One region of the Klebsiella variicola genome, then DNA from elsewhere that is predicted to be linked to it. Evidence: predicted binding sites of a transcription regulator. Region 1 holds the regulator's gene; the other holds the start of a gene.
The links. Region 1 encodes Fur, which represses iron uptake genes when iron is present. Its sites were predicted from a motif close to ATAATAATGAGAACNACTATCAA; they were not measured.

Region 1 (3,414 bases):
GAGCCTGCACCGGTGTGTTGTAGCGGATCTGCACCCCCATTTGCTCCGCGCTGCGGTAATAGGCATTGACCAGCGCTTTGCCGCCGCCCATAAAAAAGGCGTTGGTGCGGGCCACGTGCAGGGCGCCGGAGAGCGGTGGCTGAAAGTTCACGCCGTGCTGGCGCATCCAGTCCCGGCATTGTGACGAGGTGCGGATCACCATTCGGGCCAGCGCTTCGTTGGTATTCCCCTCGGTGACGCGCAGCAGATCCTGCCAGTACTCTTCTTCCGGGTAGCTGTCGACCAGCACGTCCTGCGGCGCATCGTGCATACAGCGCAGGTTACGCGTGTGCTGCGAGTTGCCGCCGCGCCACTCCCGCGGCGCCGCCTCCAGCAGCAGCACCGAGGCGCCAGCTTCCCGGGCGGTTAAGGCGGCGCATAGCGCGGCATTGCCGCCGCCAATCACCAGTACATCCACCATTATCGGCTCCCTTACAATTTAATTAATTGTTAAATTTGTAATGGGAATGTAGGTGGTAACAGCGGTGAGGCGCTATGGTGTAATGCTAAAGAGGGGTTTAGTGAGCGTAAAGGGTAGCACCCGGCCAGCGGTCAGACTCCACCAGCTGGCGCATGACTTTGCTGAGTATCACTCGAGCCGCAAGGCCTGCCGGAGTGAGTTCATCATCAGACAGACTGACCAGAAAGTTGGGGCGACTGAGTATCGGGTTGACGACGTCGATCACCCTCAGCGCCTGATGGTCGAGGTGGGAGATGGCGGCCCCGGGCTGCAGGGTGGCCCCCAGTCCGCTGCGCACGGCCTGCATCAGCAGGGCCAGACCGTCAATGTCCGCCACCACCTCAACGCTGAGATGATGCTGCTGGCAAACTGCCTCCAGCCTGCCGCGCAGGCCATGGCCCTGGCTTGGCATAATCAACGGCAGGGAGGTGAGCTGGTCAGGGGAGATGTGGTCCTCCTGCAGGGGGGCCAACAGCGCATGGGTGCCAATCAGGAACAGGCGTTCTTCCAGCACCGGTCTGGCGCTCCAGCGCAGGATCTTTTCCTGCTGGAAAACGATAGCTAAATCGAGCTGGCGGGTGTTGATCATCCGCTCCAGATTACCGGAGAGGCTTTCCACCAAATGCAGGCGCACGTCGGGATAGCTTTCGCGCATCGCATTGATGAACGGGACGCCGAGAACGGAGGCGGTGCTGGGGGCCATGCCGACGCTAACGTGGCCTGACAGGCGCGCCTCGCGGGCGGCGAGGATGGCATCATCGGCATGGCGCAGCGCCAGCTGTGCCTGCGAGTAGAAAGCGAGACCCGCGCTGGTGGGCGTGACCCCGCGGGAGGTCCGCTGCAGCAGGCGAATGGCCAGTTCGTTTTCCAGGCGTGCGATCTGCTGGCTGAGCGCCGAGACGCCGATATTAAGATCAAGCGCGGCGCGCCCCATGCTGCCGGTTTCAACAATGCGCACAAAATAGCGTAGCTGGCGAAGTTCCATATCAACTCTCCGGACAAAACGAGGACGCGGGAAGGTCACCTGTGGGACGAGAGCGGTAAGGGCAGCAGAGGCGCCCATAAAAAAGCCAACCGGCAGGTTGGCTTTTCAGTCTCAGCGAAGCGGGGAATTATTTTTCCACCGCGTCGTGGGCGTGTTCGTCCTCGCGGCAATCACCTTCCGCACAATGACCGTACAGATACAGACTGTGGTTGGTCAGGCGGATGCCGTGGCGGGAGGCAATTTCACGCTGGCGTAATTCGATCGAGTCATCGCTGAATTCGATCACTTTGCCGCAGTCGAGGCAAATCAGGTGATCGTGGTGATGCTGCTGGGTCAGTTCGAAAACGGATTTACCGCCTTCAAAATTATGACGAGTCACGATACCGGCATCATCAAACTGGTTGAGTACGCGGTAAACGGTCGCCAGACCGATCTCTTCGCCCATGTCGATCAGGCGTTTATATAAGTCTTCCGCACTGACATGATGGTTATCCGGTTCCTGCAGCACTTCAAGGATTTTCAGTCGAGGAAGTGTGACTTTCAGGCCAGCCTTCTTTAATGCGGTATTGTTGTCAGTCATGCGGAATCTGTCCTGTTGCTAAACGATCTACTTCCTTCAACGGAAGTCATACAGAAATTAACCCGACGTAATGCGTCTCATTATAGAACTGCCACTGGTAAATGAAAACTGCAAGCATCAGGCCTGGTTTGCTGTCAAAAACGAGGCACCAGCTACAAACTGCGTCACGTGCCTCGTAGAATCAGTGGACATTGTACAGATATGTGATTAAAAGTTAAAAACTTGTAGCTATTAGTTTGATTGCTTTTGTCTATTAATGCGACGCAACTCAATGATTGCGCCGCTTAATCATCAGGCGTTTTTGATTTCTTCGAGGTGCAGCTCTTCGGCAACCTGCTTCACCCATTTCTCAACGCGCTCGTTGGTCAGCTCCGGCTGGCGGTCTTCATCAATGGCGAGGCCGACGAAGTGGTCGTCATCCGCCAGGCCTTTGGAGGCCTCAAAATGATACCCGGCTGTCGGCCAGTGACCGACGATGGTCGCGCCGCGCGGCTCAATGATGTCGCGGATGGTGCCCAGCGCGTCACAGAAGTATTCTGCGTAGTCTTCCTGGTCGCCACAGCCGAACAGCGCCACCAGTTTACCATTGAAGTCGATCTCTTCCAGCGTCGGGAAGAAGTCGTCCCAGTCACACTGCGCTTCGCCGTAGTACCAGGTCGGGATACCGAGCAGCAGAATGTCGTGGGCTTCCAGGTCTTCTTTGCTGCTTTTGGCAATGTCGTGAACATCAGCAACATCTTTACCAAGCTGCTTTTGAATCATTTTTGCAATATTTTCGGTGTTGCCGGTGTCGCTGCCAAAAAAGATGCCGATGATTGCCATGAGTAAAATAACCTCTTGAAACTTAAATGATGTGGTAGGGACGCGATGCCCATAGATAACGGCAATCATAGCAGAACAGGCAAGGGCGCGGAAACAGCAATCACGCCCGACTGCACACTCTGCTACACGAATGCGGATTTTTCGCGGAAAGTTAGACTTTTCCCTGGCTGTGCAGGGCGCGCAATTGGGTCATCAGCATCTCTTCAATGAGATCGCTACGGCTCATATTACGCGCTTCCGCCAGTTCATTGAGCGCATCGACCGCGTCGGCGTTGAGTTTTAACTCGACGCGCTTCAGCCCGCGAACCTTATCGCGTTTCAGCTGGTTACGTTTGTTGATGCGCAGTTGTTCATCGCGCGACAGCGGATTGGTTTTCGGTCTTCCCGGGCGACGCTCGTTTGCGAACAAATCTAATGTCGTACGGTCCGTTTGTTCTTTTGCCATGATTCTGAGTGACTTCGGGGAAACAAGCTGCCGGGCTCTAGCCGGCGCAGATAGCGCGCCATCATACATCAGGCGAACGGCTG
Region 2 (3,414 bases), 2.5 Mb from region 1:
AAAACCACGCAGCTGGATGATGCCGTCGGCATGCTGCAGAATCGCCATTTCAGCACCGAAGAGTGCGCGGCCATCGACGCCATCCTTGCGCTGTAAAGCAAATGTTACTTTAGCAAAAAGTGCTCTTTTCTGCGCTTTCGGAGTTCGTCCGATGCGGCGGGTCTTTACCGGCCCGTAATATCAGGTTAACAGGCCGCTTACGGCCCCGATCGTGAAGGAGAAGAGTATGTTCAGGTCACTGATTCTGGCAGCAGTACTGCTGGCCGCAGCGCCACTAGTCGCTAACGCTGGTGAAATCACCCTGCTGCCATCGGTAAAATTACAAATAGGCGATCGTGACAATTACGGTAACTACTGGGACGGTGGCGGCTGGCGCGACCGTGATTACTGGCGTCGTCACTATGAATGGCGTGATAACCGTTGGCATCGACATGACAACGGCTGGCACCGCGGCTGGGACAAGGGTAAAAATAAAGCCTGGGAGCGCGGCTATCGTGCTGGCTGGAGCGACCGCGACGACCACCGCGGCGGCTGGGGACGAGGCCCGGGCGGACGTGGCCATGGCCATGGTCATCACTAACAGACGAAAAGGGGAGCCCATTGGCTCCCCTTTGCTTTAACCAGCGCGGGTCAAGAACTACGCCACGCCGAGCAGCGATCCCACAATTAACCAGCCGTTCAGACTCACCACAATGGCGACAATCACCCAGCCAGTGACTCTCACCCAGCGGGTATTCACCAGGTCGCCCATCAGTTGCGCATTGCTGGTAAATATCAGCAGCGGCACCAGAGCAAGCGCAATACCAAAGCTCAGCAGCACCTGACTCATCACCAGGATACGCGTAGGATCCAGCCCCAGCAGGATCACCACAAACGACGGCAGCATGGTGACCGCCCGGCGAAACCACAGCGGAATATGAAAGCGGATAAACCCCTGCATGACGACCTGCCCTGCCAGGGTACCCACTACCGTCGATGATAAACCTGCAGCGACCAGGCTCAGACCAAAGATGGTCGCCGCCGCGTGGCTCAGCAGTGGCTCCAGCGTTCTGTAAGCCTGATCGAGATCGGCGACGCCGGTATGGCCGTTGAAATGGAATGCCGCCGCGGCGGTCGCCATCATCGCCAGGTTGACAAACCCGGCAATGGTCATGGCGATCGCCACATCCCAGCGGGTCGCGTTATAGCGTTCTTTCCGCGTACCGCCGTGCAGATGCTGGGTAAGCGAGGAATGTAAGTAGATAACGTGCGGCATAATGGTCGCCCCCAGTACCCCGGCGGCTAAGAATACCGCCTCGCCGTTGGGCAGCGTAGGGATCACCAGCCCTTTTGTCAGGGGGGCCAGCGCGGGCTGAGAAAAGATCAACTCCACGACATAGGCCACAGCGACAAACAACAGCAGCCCGCCGATCACCTTCTCCAGCGGCTTTTGCCCGCGCCGCTGCAGCATCAGGATCAGGAAGGTCGCCACCCCGGTCAGCACCGCCCCCTGCAGAAGCGACACGCCCAGTACCAGCTTAAAGCCAATCGCGGCGCCGATAAATTCAGCCAGGTCGGTGGCCATCGCAATGATTTCCGCCTGCACCCAATAGAACCACACCACCGGGCGCGGGTAATGGTCACGGATCTGCTCGGCCAGATTTTTGCCGGTGGCAATGCCCAGTTTGGCAGAGAGCACCTGGATCAGCATCGCCATCAGGTTGGCCCATACCACGACCCACAGCAGCTGATAGCCAAAGCTGGCGCCAGCCTGAATGTTAGTGGCGAAATTACCGGGGTCGATATAGCCAATGGCAGCGACGAAAGCGGGCCCCATGAGGGCGAGCTTCACCTTGCGCGCGGCGCGACTACTGCTATTCTCAACGCGACTGCTAGTCATCTTCTGCCTCTGGAAATATAGCCTTTGCTATGTTTCATGCTATCAAAATGCGAATGATTATCAAGTTCATTTAAAATGGAGATAATGATTGCTGTGATAGGCGGGAACAATAGCTGGCCGGAAATGAAAAACGGGCGTTAGAACACGAGAGCGTGCCCAGTACTAAGAGTAGTACAAGAATGCAACTTTTAAAACCTTTACGTAACATAACAAAAGTGGATGTTTGATCACTATTTTTGCCATTGGTCACAGTTCCTTGCAATAGTGTGCAATTGATCTCGTTTTCTTTAAAGCCGTTGCATAGAATGTGCACGGAAATTTAACCTGCCTCATATTTGGAGCAACTATGGACCGCGTCTTGCATTTTGTCCTCGCGATCGTTGTGGTGGCTATACTGGCCCTGTTGGTCAGTCACGACCGTAAAAAGATCCGTATTCGTTATGTTGTTCAACTGCTTGTCATCGAAGTCCTGCTGGCCTGGTTCTTCCTGAACTCCGATATTGGTCTGGGTTTTGTGAAAGGCTTCTCTGAGATGTTTGAAAAGCTTCTCGGGTTTGCCAACGAAGGGACAAACTTCGTGTTCGGCAGCATGAACGATAAAGGTCTGGCCTTCTTCTTCCTTAAGGTTCTGTGCCCTATCGTCTTCATTTCCGCGTTGATCGGTATTTTGCAGCATATTCGTATTCTGCCGATTGTCATCCGTGCCATCGGTACCGTTCTGTCGAAAATCAACGGCATGGGCAAGCTGGAATCCTTCAACGCCGTGAGCTCGCTGATCCTCGGTCAGTCGGAAAACTTTATCGCCTATAAAGATATTCTCGGCAAAATGTCGCGCAACCGCATGTACACCATGGCGGCGACGGCGATGTCCACCGTGTCGATGTCGATCGTAGGCGCGTACATGACCATGCTGCAGCCGAAGTATGTCGTCGCGGCGCTGGTGCTCAACATGTTCAGCACCTTTATCGTTCTGTCATTGATTAACCCGTACCGCGTGGAAGAGAGCGAAGAAAATCTGCAGATGTCGAATCTGCACGAAGGCCAGAGCTTCTTCGAAATGCTGGGCGAGTACATTCTGGCGGGCTTTAAAGTCGCGATTATCGTGGCGGCGATGCTGATCGGCTTCATCGCGCTGATCTCGGCCCTGAACGCCCTGTTCGCCACCGTGACCGGCTGGTTCGGCTACAGCATCTCCTTCCAGGGGATCCTCGGCTATATCTTCTACCCGGTTGCCTGGGTGATGGGTGTGCCGGCAAGCGAAGCGCTGCAGGTGGGCAGTATTATGGCCACCAAGCTGGTCTCCAACGAATTCGTCGCCATGATGGATCTGCAGAAAATCGCCTCGACGCTCTCTCCGCGTGCGGAAGGCATTATCTCTATCTTCCTGGTCTCCTTCGCCAACTTCTCATCTATCGGCATCATCGCCGGGGCGATCAAAGGCTTGAACGAAGAACAGGGTAACGTGGTTTCTCGCTTCGGTCTGAAGCTGGTCTACGGCTCCACGCTGGTTAGCGTGCTGTCCGCTTCGATTGCGG

Region 2: SP68_RS06930 (Nramp family divalent metal transporter) is a predicted target of Fur. The motif match lies at 1,921-1,943, and genes of this name have one in related genera.

What each region holds. Positions count from the first base shown of each region.
Region 1 is NZ_CP010523.2:3,903,422-3,906,835, reverse strand. Features, by position in the region: gene tcuA (FAD-dependent tricarballylate dehydrogenase TcuA) at 1-460, opposite strand, end outside; gene tcuR (tricarballylate utilization LysR family transcriptional regulator TcuR) at 558-1,484, opposite strand; gene fur (ferric iron uptake transcriptional regulator) at 1,612-2,064, opposite strand; gene fldA (flavodoxin FldA) at 2,356-2,886, opposite strand; gene ybfE (LexA regulated protein) at 3,038-3,331, opposite strand.
Region 2 is NZ_CP010523.2:1,442,412-1,445,825, reverse strand. Features, by position in the region: gene mgrA (L-glyceraldehyde 3-phosphate reductase) at 1-96, shown strand, start outside; gene SP68_RS06935 (DUF2502 domain-containing protein) at 227-580, shown strand; gene SP68_RS06930 (Nramp family divalent metal transporter) at 638-1,879, opposite strand; gene nupC (nucleoside permease NupC) at 2,226-3,414, shown strand, end outside.